DNA from 3 places in the Rhizobium viscosum genome. Region 2 is predicted to be linked to each of the others. Evidence: predicted binding sites of a transcription regulator. Region 2 holds the regulator's gene; each other region holds the start of a gene.
What was found. Region 2 encodes LexA, which represses DNA repair genes until DNA is damaged. Its sites were predicted from a motif close to TGTTCNNNNTGTGTTCNG; they were not measured.
Positions count from the first base shown of each region.

Region 1: a site for LexA is predicted at 1,832-1,849, ahead of parE (DNA topoisomerase IV subunit B). Genes of this name have one in related genera too.
Region 3: a site for LexA is predicted at 2,161-2,178, ahead of H4W29_RS16835 (ATP-dependent helicase). Genes of this name have one in related genera too.

Region 1 covers NZ_JADBEC010000003.1:366,946-371,191, forward strand. Annotated here, with positions in the region: gene parE (DNA topoisomerase IV subunit B) at 1-1,826, opposite strand, end outside; gene H4W29_RS33880 (alpha/beta hydrolase family protein) at 2,031-2,915, shown strand; gene tpiA (triose-phosphate isomerase) at 3,041-3,811, shown strand; gene secG (preprotein translocase subunit SecG) at 3,920-4,246, shown strand, end outside.
Region 2 covers NZ_JADBEC010000001.1:79,640-83,885, forward strand. Annotated here, with positions in the region: gene kdsA (3-deoxy-8-phosphooctulonate synthase) at 1-713, opposite strand, end outside; gene H4W29_RS00380 (VOC family protein) at 710-1,597, opposite strand; gene lexA (transcriptional repressor LexA) at 1,794-2,519, shown strand; gene H4W29_RS00390 (ComEC/Rec2 family competence protein) at 2,500-4,246, opposite strand, start outside.
Region 3 covers NZ_JADBEC010000001.1:3,433,058-3,437,303, forward strand. Annotated here, with positions in the region: gene H4W29_RS16835 (ATP-dependent helicase) at 1-2,118, opposite strand, end outside; gene H4W29_RS16840 (YoaK family protein) at 2,557-3,234, opposite strand; gene H4W29_RS16845 (glyoxalase) at 3,262-4,143, opposite strand; partial or broken gene H4W29_RS34780 (IS5 family transposase) at 4,200-4,246, opposite strand, start outside.

The DNA.
Region 1 (4,246 bases), on a different contig from region 2:
TCCATCAGTTCGGCGCGATGCTCATCATCACGAGCATAGGCGGACTTCGCCCCCTGCGTGATCTTGTAGAGCGGCGGCACGGCGAGGAACAGATGGCCGCCGCGCACCAGTTCCGGCATCTCCTGATAGAAGAAGGTGATCAGCAGCGAGGCGATATGCGCGCCGTCCACGTCGGCATCGGTCATGACGATGATGCGTTCGTAGCGAAGGTCTTCTTCGCGGTATTTCGACCGCGTGCCGCAGCCAAGCGCCTGGATGAGATCGGAGATCTGCTGGTTGGCCGACAACTTCTCGCGGCCGGCGCTGGCGACATTGAGGATCTTGCCGCGCAACGGCAGGATCGCCTGGTTGGCGCGGTTACGCGCCTGCTTGGCGGAGCCACCTGCCGAGTCACCCTCGACTAGGAAAAGTTCGGCGCCTTCCGCAGTGTTCTGTGAGCAGTCGGCTAGCTTTCCGGGCAGGCGCAGCTTGCGCACCGCGGTCTTGCGGTTGACTTCCTTCTCCTTGCGACGGCGCAGGCGCTCTTCGGCGCGCTCGATCACCCAGTCGAGAAGCTTTTCGGCTTCACCCGGATTGTCGGCGAGATAGTGGTCGAAAGGATCGCGCAACGCGTTTTCGACGAGACGCTGGGCTTCGACGGTCGCCAGGCGATCCTTGGTCTGGCCGACAAATTCCGGCTCGCGGATGAAGACTGAGAGCATGCCGACGGCAGAAATCATCACGTCGTCGGTGGTGATCTGCGCGGCGCGCTTGTTCTGCGTCAGTTCGGCGTAGCTCTTCAGGCCCTTTGTCAGCGCGATGCGCAGACCCGCCTCATGCGTGCCGCCTTCGGGTGTCGGGATGGTATTGCAATAGGAATGAACCTGCGGATCGCCGCCATACCAGGTGATCGCCCATTCCAGCGCACCGTGGCCGGCAACCTTTTCACTCTTGCCGGCGAAGATTTCGCGGGTGACGGTGAATTCCTTGCCCATCGTCGCCTGCAGGTAATCCTTCAGGCCGCCGGGGAAGTGGAAGACGGCCTTGTCAGGCACGTCGGAGCCCTCGGGCAGCACGCCCGGATCGCAGCTCCAGCGGATCTCGACACCGCCGAATAGATAGGCTTTTGACCGGGCCATGCGGAAGACACGGCCCGCATCGAACTTCGCGTGGTCGCCGAAGATCTGCGGGTCGGGGTGGAAGCGAACCTTGGTGCCGCGGCGATTGTGCACATCGCCCAGTTCCTCGATCCCGCCCTGCGGCACGCCGCGCGAGAAGCGCTGGCGGTAGAGCTTGCGGTTACGAGCGACTTCGACTTCGAGAACATCCGACAGTGCATTGACGACGGACACGCCGACGCCGTGCAGACCGCCGGAGGTCTCGTAGGCCTTGCCGTCGAACTTACCGCCGGCATGCAGCTTGGTCATGATGACTTCGAGCGTCGACTTGCCGGGAACCTGCGGGTGGTTCTCGACCGGAATACCGCGGCCGTTGTCGGTGACCGTGAGATAGCCCTGGATATCGAGATGCACGTCGATGAAATCGGCATGGCCGGCCACCGCTTCGTCCATCGAGTTGTCGATGACTTCGGCAAAAAGATGGTGCAGCGCCTTTTCGTCGGTGCCGCCGATATACATGCCTGGGCGCATGCGAACGGGTTCCAGACCTTCCAGAACGCGGATCGAGGATGCGCCGTAATCATCGCCGTTCGACGTCGTCGGGGCAGGGCGTGCGGTAGCGGGTGCCGCAGCCGCGGCGGGCCGTTCGGCGGGTGCTGCAGGCTTTGCAGCCTCCTCCTGCTTCTGCGTCAGGGGCATTCCGGAAAAGAGGTCGTTGCTGTCTTCCATGGAACCGTTCAGATCTTATTCTCGTGAAGGGCCGCCGCTGGCCCACAATAGTCACAGTCCGCGTCGCGTTTGCGAATCAGGGGGATTCTGACAGAAAGCGCCCCGATACGCGACGCGCCCCGGATTTGCGGAGCTTTTCAAGATGTGATTTGCGTTGCCGGGCGCCGAATGGCAAGTCGCGGCAGCTCTATGGGAACCATCTGCATGCCGATGTCCACAAGTCATTGCACCATAATCACTGCAATTGCGGCCTTTTTCCTGTCCGCGGCTGTCACGACCGCCGCGGCCGAGACGTTGCCGCCCTATAAGGACGATCTGTTTTCGGCGCAGACAGTGCTGCAGACGGGCGATGACGGCGCATCGGAAGTAATCGATTACGACGAGATGCGGGATATCAACGGGCGCGACCAGATCCCGCAAAAGCGGGTGCAGCAGAAATATGTCTCGCTCGGCGTCAAGAAGCTGCAGACAGATGAAACGCTGTCGCTCGACGGCATCAGGCTCGATGTCACCAGGGTGGGACCAGCCCAGAACGCCGCCTTCACGGTCATCTTCATCCACGGCCGCGACGGCGACCGACGGCTCGGCGCCAATGACTATTCCTTCGGCGGCAATTTCAACCGGCTGAAGAACCTTACGGCCGGCAATGGCGGCGCCTACTATTCGCCGACCGTGAAGAGCTTCGATGCCAATGGCGTTGCAGCCATTGCCGAGCTGATCCGCTATGCGAGCGCACAATCACCCGGTCGCCCGATCATCCTGAGCTGCGCCTCGATGGGCAGCCAGATCTGCTGGGGCATCACGCGCGATGCCGAAAGCGTCAAGCGGCTGAAGGGCATGCTGATCATGAGCGGTGTCTCGGATCCCGATTTCGTGAAAAGCCCGTTCTACAAAGCCAAGCTGCCGCTCTGGTTTGCACATGGCAGCCGTGACCCTGTCTATGCCGCCGCCGACCAGCAGGCGCTGTACGAAAAGCTCCACAAGGCGAAGTACCCGACACATTTCACGCTCTTCCAGAACGGCAATCATGGAACGCCGATCCGCATGGTCGACTGGCGCAGGGTGCTGAACTGGGTTTTGGCGTCCTGAGCGGGCGGATTCCAGGTCATATAGGGCCTTCAAGCCATCATATTTCGCCGGGACCATCCCCGGCGCTTTCCTTTGAGCCGCGCTTTTGCTAAGGCCGCCGGATATGCGGATTTTGGGAGAGCAGCATGACACCTGATGTACGCCCGCTCGTGGCGGGGAACTGGAAGATGAACGGCACGCGCGATTCATTGGACCAGATCAAGGCGATTGCCCAGGGCGTCATGATTCCCTTGTCGGAAAAGGTCGAAACGCTGATCTGCCCGCCGGCGACACTGCTTTACGTCTCGACCGCGCTTGCCACCGACAGCCCACTTGCGATCGGCGGACAGGATTGCCATCAGGCCCAGTCCGGTGCGCATACGGGCGATATTTCGGCTGACATGATTGCCGATTGCTTCGGCACCTACGTGATCGTTGGCCATTCGGAACGGCGTATCGACCATGCCGAGACCGACCATATGATCCGCGGCAAGGCGCAAGCCGCCTATCAGGCGGACCTGACGGCGATCGTCTGCGTCGGCGAGACTGGCGAAGAGCGCGACGCCTATCAGACGCTCGACATTCTCAAGCGCCAGCTTTCCGGCTCGCTGCCGGAGGAAGCAACCGCGGAGAATACCGTCATTGCCTATGAGCCCGTCTGGGCGATCGGCACCGGACTGACACCGACGGCAAAGGACGTGGAAATCGCCCATGCCTTCATCCGCTCCGAACTCGTCCACCGCTTTGGTGACGAGGGCAAGGGCATGCGCATCCTCTACGGCGGCTCGGTCAAGCCCGGCAATGCCCGCGAACTGCTCGCCGTCGACAATGTCGATGGCGCGCTGATCGGCGGGGCGAGCTTGAAAGCCACCGACTTCCTCGCCATCTACGGCACATACGAAGCGCTGCTTGACTGAGGCGATTGCATATTCCTGGCCGAAGGGCTTGGAATAGCAGAGGACCTCATGTAAAGAGCCGCCAGATTTTTACTTTATGTCCGTCCTCAGACGGGCAGGACTGGACCCATGCAGACAGTATTGATTGTCATCCATCTCATGATCGTGCTCGCGCTCGTCGGCGTTGTGCTCATCCAGCGCTCCGAAGGCGGCGGCCTCGGCATCGGCGGCGGATCGGGCTTCATGTCGGCCCGAGGCACGGCCAATGCGCTGACGCGCACGACGGCGATCCTGGCGACGCTGTTCTTCATCACCTCGCTCGGCCTCGGCATCCTGACCCGTTACGAAAGCCGTCCGACGGATATTCTCAACCGTATTCCGGCCACGAGCGGGCAGGGCAACGGCATTCTCGATTCGCTCGGCGGCGCCAACACGCCGGCTCCGGCCCCGGCTCAG
Region 2 (4,246 bases):
ACGCCGACAGCGACGGCCGCACGGGCCAGCGTCTCCACGAACTGCCGCTCGCCGCCGGAGGTTTCCCCCTGCCCGCCAGGCTGCTGGACTGAATGCGTGGCGTCGAAAATGACGGGGGCACCCGTTGCTGCCATGATCGGCAGGGAACGCATGTCGGAGACCAGCGTATTGTAACCGAAGGACGCACCACGCTCGCAGAGCAGAATGTTCGGATTGCCGCTCTGGTTCAGCTTGCCGAGCACATTCTTCATGTCCCAAGGCGCCAGGAACTGGCCCTTCTTGACGTTGATGACGCGGCCGGTCTTGGCAGCCGCGACCAGGAGATCCGTCTGGCGAGACAGAAAGGCTGGTATCTGCAGGATATCGACGACCTTACCCACTTCGGCGCATTGTTCTTCGTTGTGGATGTCGGTCAGAACCGGAATGCCGAGTTCTTTCTTGAGATCGGCGAAAACTTCCAGCCCCTTTTCAAGGCCGACACCGCGTTTGCTCGACAAGGAAGAACGGTTCGCCTTATCGAAAGAGGTCTTGTAGACGAGCCCGATGCCGAGCTTGGCGCAGAGTTCCTTCAATGTGCCGGCAACCATGAACGCATGGTCACGGCTTTCCATTTCGCAAGCGCCGGCAATCAGCGACAGGCGTGAAGCATTGGAGAAAGTGACCTTGCCGACGCCTTCGCCGACCGTCACCACGGAGTTGGTAGTAGAGCTCATGATGTTTCCTCAAAGGCGAAGAGCACGCCCTGGCCGGGCGCAGGCTTCACCAGAATACGGTTGCCCTTGCGTGTATAGGTCACCCCGTTAGCAGCCAAATGCGCTTCTGTCACGGCCAGATCGCCGACAGCAAAGCGGATCGCCCGACCGCGCAGACCACGATCGGTATCCGACGTGGCAAGATCGAAATAAGCCTCCAGCCCTTCCGGGGTCATCAGGCTGATCTTTGCGTTTCCGGTGGACACATCCAACCCGAAACTCGTGACATCAGCAGAAGCGGCTTTTGCCATCGAGCAAACGAACTCGCCGAAAGCTGTCGGCTCGGGGGCCGCGAGCACGATCTCTGCAATGCCTGTGACACCATTGGCATGGGCCTCCAGCGTATTCCGGTTGGCAGGGAGAGGATTGATGCGCTCGACAGCGAAGAGAAAGAAATCCGGTGCCCGGAGGTCGCCAGCGAAGGCGAGCCGGAAGCCGGCAATATTCTCCGTGCCATCCGGCATTTTCACCGGGCGCTCGAACTGCAACACAGAACCGGCACTCACACTGTCTTTCACGAATCGAGCATGTTCGTGCTTTGCATCCGCCGTCGCGAAGGCAATCGCAGACAGTCCTTCGCTACCGCACCGGAAACGAAAAGCCTGATTGCGGGCGGTGAAGACATTGCCTTCGCGCGCTGTCTCCTCGCTCACTTCGACGCTCGCAACGCCTAGCGGCTCCAGATAGGTTTTGTCGGCGAAGAAAACGCAGGCATTTTCCGTCCCGAAGGGATGGCGGGCATCCGGCGCGACGGTGAAACCAAGTTTGCCCAGTCTTTCGCGGGCAAGGTCGATATCGGTAACCGGCAAAACGAGATGATCGATCGGAAGCGTGACTTGGCTCATTAGGTCCCCTCCAGCAGTCACAAGGAGATGTGCTTCAGCAGGCGTTGCGAGACAAGGCCGGGAAGGCTTGGGGCCGAGAAAAATAAAATTCTCATCAGAATGAACAGAAGTTTTACGAAAATTTAGCTACTTGCGGAACACATATGGAACATATAGTGTCCGTTCTGGATTTGTTTCAAGACTGGGGTTACACGCCATGCTCACGCGCAAACAACAGGAACTCCTTCTTTTCATTCACGAAAGGATGAAGGAGTCAGGCGTTCCGCCGTCTTTCGACGAGATGAAGGATGCGCTGGATCTGGCCTCGAAATCCGGCATTCATCGGCTGATCACGGCGCTCGAAGAACGCGGCTTCATTCGCCGGCTTCCGAACCGGGCACGTGCGCTCGAAGTCATCAAACTGCCGGAAGCTTATAGCCCGAGCCTGCAGCCACGGCGTGGCTTTTCGCCGAGCGTCATCGAAGGCAGCCTTGGCAAGCCCCAGCCAGTAGCACCTCCCGCCTCGGCAAAGCCAGCACCTGCTGCAGACAACGGCAATTCGGTTTCCGTTCCTGTCATGGGCCGCATTGCCGCCGGTGTGCCGATCTCGGCAATCCAGAACAATACGCATGACATTACCGTTCCCACCGATATGCTCGGCTCCGGCGAACATTATGCGCTCGAAGTTCGCGGCGACTCGATGATCGAAGCCGGCATCTTCGATGGCGATACCGTCATCATCCGCAATGGCAGCACGGCTAACCCGGGCGATATCGTCGTCGCGCTCGTGGATGACGAGGAAGCAACGCTCAAGCGCTTCCGCCGCAAGGGCGCATCGATTGCGCTCGAGGCAGCAAACCCTGCCTATGAAACACGTATCTTCCCGCCGGATCGCGTCAAGGTTCAGGGAAAACTCGTCGGCCTCATTCGCCGCTATCACTGACCGGTGACTGGCCTGCGTCTGTGAATGTATCACTGCGCCAGTCATAGGCGCGGTGGCGTATCCAGGGTCTCTGCAATGGACCGAATGAGGTTACGACATCGATTCCCTTAGCGGTGAATCGAAGTTCGACAGAACCTGTCTTGCGCAGCGTCTCGCCGGTAAAGAGCAGCGCGCCGGAACGGCAACGGTCGAAGTGCAATCGGACGGGTGTCACGACGATATCAGCCGTATCGCAGGCTGGTCCGAGATAGGCAGCATCGTCGATGACGATCAGCCTCTTTCCATTGCCGAGCAAGGTGGTGCACCAGGCGCCCTTCAGGCAGGAGAAGCGTGACGCCGGGTTGATGGCGACTGCCTGTCTCATTGTCTCTCTGGCTTCATTCTGCTGATCGGGTGACAGTCGCAGTCTTTTGCCATCAGCCGCAGTCAGCGCACTTGCAGCTTGGAGCATAACCGGCTTCTGATGCTCTTCGATGGCAAGTGCCCTTTGCCATTGTTGGAAGATGAAGGCGGGCGGCTTTTCACGGTTCGAAGCCATCACCTCTCCATCGATTATAGCGACCAGGCTGCCATCTTCGGAGATGGTGATGTCGGGTATCGCCTCTGACGGAAACAGTACAACAGCGATCGTCGAGACCGCGACAATCGCCGTTCCCATGTGCCGTAGCCGGGTCCTGAGGAGGGTCAGCAGCAGAAAGCCAAGGACGGCTGTTGGAAAATACCAGCCGGGCAAACGGCCCACATCTATATTACCGCCCCAAGTCGATACCGTCTTTGCGATGACGATTACGAGATCGAGCCCGAAGCCTGCCACCTGCCATGCCCAGCCGTCCAGGCCAAAGGGCATCAGCAACATGGCAATCATGCCGAATGGCATGACGACAAACGTAATGACAGGCATCGCCGCGAGATTTGCCGGCAAGCCATAGGCCGTCAGCCGGTGGAAATGCTCGATCGAAAACAGTGCCGTCGAAAAGCCACCGATCAGCGACGTCAGGAAAACGCCACCAAAGAAGCCACCGACCACGAAGAAGGGTTTCATGATCGGAAGTTTGGCGAAGGCATTCTCCCGCATCGGTCGCCCCTTCCAGAGGTCGTATCCGGCGACCAGGGCAAGTGTTGCGGCGAAAGACATCTGAAAGCTTGGTCCGAGCACTTCCGATGGCGAGACCGCGAGGATCACGAGAGCGGACAGGGCGACGTTTCTGAGACTGATCGACGGCCGATCGAAGAAGACGGCAACCAGCATGATCGCCATCATGATGAAGGCGCGTTCCGCGGAGACGGCAAAACCCGAGATCAGATAGTAAGCAGTTACCGCTGCGAGTGCGCCGGCAGCCGCAATCTTCTTGGTCGGCCACGCATGTGCAATGCCTGGGAACAGGCTGAGGATGACGCGCAGACCGACGAAGAAGATACCGGCGGAGAGCGCCATGTTGAGGCCGGAGATCGCGATGATGTGGGCAAGACCGGATTGGCGCAGCGCTTCTGTCGTCTCATCCGAAATCGCCCGTCTCTCGTCGGTGACAAGCGAAGCGGCAAAGGCTCCGGTGTCGCCGGGCAAGGTGGTGCGGATCCGATCGCCGATGCCGCTTCTCAGCCGGTAGAGCCACTCCAGGGCAGTCTCATGGACCGAACCGGCTCGCTCCGGCTGTTCTGCAGCCCTCTTCGGTGCTCCGTAGAAGAAGCCGTTGGCGCCAATGCCGTCAAAATAGGCGCTGAAGGCA
Region 3 (4,246 bases), 3.4 Mb from region 2:
GCCGCCGTAATTCTGCTCCATTTCGGCCACTTCCACATGGGTTTCCGGCAGTTCGTCCAGGAAACGCGAGGGGATGGTCGATTGCCAGAGGCCGTGGATGCGGCGGTTGGAGACGAACCAGATGTGGCAGCGGTGCTTGGCGCGGGTGATGCCGACATAGGCGAGGCGGCGCTCTTCCTCGAGGCCGGCGCGGCCGGATTCGTCAAGGGAACGCTGATGCGGGAAGAGGCCTTCCTCCCAGCCGGGCAAGAAGACGGTGTCGAATTCCAAGCCCTTGGCCGAATGCAGCGTCATGATGGAGACGGCGTCGAGATTTTCGTTGGTCTCGGCATCCATGACGAGGGAGACGTGTTCGAGGAAGCCGCGCATGGATTCGAAGCTGTCCATGGAGCGGATGAGTTCCTTGAGGTTTTCAAGGCGACCCGGCGCTTCGGCGCTCTTGTCGTTCTTCCACATATCAGTATAGCCGGACTCTTCGAGTATCTGCTCAGCAAGCTCGGTATGTGGTGTGTTTTCAAGCAGTTCCTGCCAGCGGCGGAAAGATTGAATCACGTCGAAAAGGGCCTTGCGCGCCTTCGGCTTCAGTTCGTCCGTCTCGATCATGTCGGCGGCGGCGGCCAGCATCGGGATGTCGCGGGCGCGGGCGTAGTCGTGGAGCGCGCGTACCGTGGTGTCGCCAAGGCCGCGCTTTGGCGTGTTGATGATGCGCTCGAAGGCGAGGTCGTCGGCCGGCTGGGCGACGAGGCGGAAATAGGCCATGGCATCGCGGATTTCGAGGCGTTCGTAGAAGCGCGGGCCGCCGATGACGCGGTAATTCAGGCCGAGGGTGACGAAGCGATCTTCGAATTCACGCATCTGGAAGGAGGCGCGCACCAGGATCGCCATGTCATTGAGCAGGTGTTTCTTGCCATCGGCATCGCCGCGCTGCAGGCGCTCGATTTCCTCGCCGATGGCACGCGCCTCTTCCTCGGAATCCCAGGAAGCGTGGACCTGCACCTTGACGTCGTCAGGATCGGAGCGATCGGTGAAGAGCGTCTTGCCGAGACGGCCTTCATTATGGGTGATGAGATGGGCGGCGGCACCGAGGATATGGGCCGTCGAGCGGTAGTTGCGCTCCAGCTTGATGACCTTGGCGCCCGGAAAATCCTTTTCGAAGCGCAGGATATTATCCACCTCCGCGCCGCGCCAGCCATAGATTGACTGGTCGTCATCGCCGACGCAGCAGACATTCTGCGGCTCGCCCTTGGGCCGCTGGGCGAGGAGCCGCAGCCACATATATTGGGCGGTGTTGGTGTCCTGATACTCGTCGACGAGAATGTAGCGGAACCTCTGGTGATATTCCTTGAGCAGGTCAGGCTGCTTGCGGAAGATCGCGATCGGATGCATCAGCAGGTCGCCGAAATCGCAGGCGTTCAGCGTCGACAGGCGGTTCTGATAGGCGAAATAGAGATCGCGGCCGCGGCCATTGGCAAAAGCGCGCGCGTCTCCTTCAGGAATATCGGCGGGGCCGAGGCCTTTGTTCTTCCAGGTATCGATCATGCCGGCGAACTGCTTGGCCGGCCAGCGCTTGTCATCGAGGCCTTCGGCCTGGATCAGCTGCTTGATGAGGCGGACCACATCATCGGTGTCGAGGATGGTGAAATCGGAGCGCAGGCCGACGAGTTCGGCATGGCGGCGCAACAGTTTCACACCGATCGAGTGGAAGGTGCCGAGCCAGGGCATGCCTTCGACGGCGCCACCGACTAGAAGCGCGATGCGCTCCTTCATCTCGCGGGCGGCCTTGTTGGTGAAGGTCACCGCGAGGATCTGCGAGGGGAAGGCGCGACCGGTCGAGAGGATATGGGCGATGCGGGTGGTGAGCACGCGCGTCTTGCCGGTGCCGGCGCCGGCAAGTACGAGGACCGGGCCTTCGAGCGTCTCGACCGCTTCGCGCTGTTCCGGGTTCAGGCCCGTGAGGTAATCGGGGCGGCCGCCGTCGCGGGCTGCCATGGCGCGGGCGGCAATGCCGCCGCCGGCAGCTGGCGCCCTTGGGGCAGGGGCTGCAGGTGCTTGCGGCTTGCGCGGCGCATCGCCCGGTTCCTCGTCGAAGAAGGGCATATCGTCGAAACTATTGCTCATGGCGCGTAATGTAGTGATTCGGGAAGGAAAGACCAGAAAAGATGTTCTGCTTTCATTCCCAGCGGCTGCGCTATCCTCAGCAGGTTTGGTTGCCCGGTCGGGAAGCCTGCGCAGGAGTTGTGGTCCTCCTGGACCTCAACTATGGTCTCGCGCCAGCCATCGGGAGAGCCATATGCACATCATCGCCATTCTTGCCAATCTGATCCTGCTGATCGCCGTTGTTGCGCTGATCGCGGGGAATGGTTTGCCGGACAGTGGTGAAGGCCTCGGAACCGTGGTCGCCGCCATCGTGTCTCCTGTGTTGAGCACGATCGCCTTGCTACGCCGCAATGGATCGGTTTCCGAACTCATTTCGCTTGAGATTCGGGCGCGCAAGGCGACGCTGCGACAGCGCATTGCCGAGGCTGAGGCAGCGGCATCAGCGGCTAAGGGCTGTTCTCAGGCAGCCTTCGGCCCGGCAAAGGCCAGGCAGACCGACACCAGCGCGAAGAGCGACGGTAGCGCCAGGCACCAGATGCCGACGGTGGCAAAGAGCAGGGCGGCCAGGCCGCAGCCGAGCGCGAAGGCGGCCACAGCAATGGCCATGCGCGACAGGCGGCCTTTCACCGTTTTCGCCTGATCGCCGAGACCGCCATGGGCGATATCGCCGAGATCGATCATGATCTGCGTCGTCGTGCCGGTCATCAGCGTGCTCGGCGGCGATGCGCCGAGATGGATGCGGTGAGCGGCGTTCTGGATCGCCATGGCGATGACGAGCAGCATGCCGGTTGCAATCAGCGGCAGGCCATCCGAGTTGGTGAAGGGCGAAAGCCAGATGGCGCAGACGCCGCCGGCGGTCAGGAACAATAGCTTGATGACGAGCAGGGTGCGCAACCCCCTTTCGTCACCGGCCGGTACCTTGTAGGTGAGGTAGCGCAGCAGGAGGATCGTCAGACAGAAGACGGGCAGCGCCAGAAGCTTGGCGATGATGCCCGACGTGCCGTGGGTCAGCGCTGCACCAAGGGTGACGAAGTTGCCGGTGACATGGGCGGGAAAGAGACCGCCAAGTGCCAGGAAGCCTGATGTATCGACATAACCACCGGTGAGGCTCAGAAGCACGGGCAAAGCTGGGCGCATCGGTCTTTCCCCTGTGTGTATTCGTTGTCAGTGTGCCGCAACGGCGTGGATTTCGGCAATATAGCCGCCCGGAAATTCCACCATGGCTGCGCGGCGCTCGCCGGACTGATAGGGCTCAACGAGGATTTCAGCACCGCTCTTCCTGGCTTTCTGGAGCGTCACGTCAAGATCGGCCGTCTCATAGCCGGTCACCTCGCGGCCGTAGGGGAAGGGCAGATGGCCGTCGGTGACGAGCACGGTCATGCGGCCGAAGACGGATTCGATGCGCAAGCGGTGAAAGGTCTGATCCGGAAGGCCAATCTCGATACCCGGCGCCTTCTCTTCATCAGAAACGACCTTGCCGTGCGAGAAGGCAAGGAAGGCGTGGGTGAAAGCCGCGCCCCGATCAGCCGACACGTAGACCCGGTTTTCCGGGACGGTCGTGAAGGCCGGATAATTTGGCGCGGTCGTGTGCCAGTAAAGCTGCATGTTGATGCCACCAGGCCACTGGATGACGGCGTCGCGGCCGATCGGGTCGGGAAAGGGCGAGACGATGATATCAGCGCCGGCGGCCTTGGCAGCGGCGATGGCCTTGTCGAGATCGGTAACGAGGTAGCCGGTGCGCTCTGCACCGAAGGGATAGGGGATCGGCGTCTTGAAGCCGAAGAGCGAGACGGTGCCGACAGGCGTCTGGAGGAGCTGTGACGTGGTGCTGCTCGCCGTCGGCGTTACCGTTGCCGTCACCTGCCTGCTGCTGGTGCCACCGAAGGTGGCGAGGAAGCTCTTGGCAAAGGCGTCCACGTCACCGGGGGCGACGTAGACGTGGGTCGTGTCATATTGCGCGCCGACGCCGAATTGCGGCGAGGCGGCATAGGCCGGAGTACCGGCCAGGCCGAGAAGGGCAACAAGGGCTAACGATAGACGAAGCATTGCATGATCTCCTTCGGCCCGGCCGGGCGCTCTCATGGATTAGGGTCCAGACTCAATCAAGTCCACCAAATGATGATGGCGGCGATGTAGCAAGTTGCGGCGA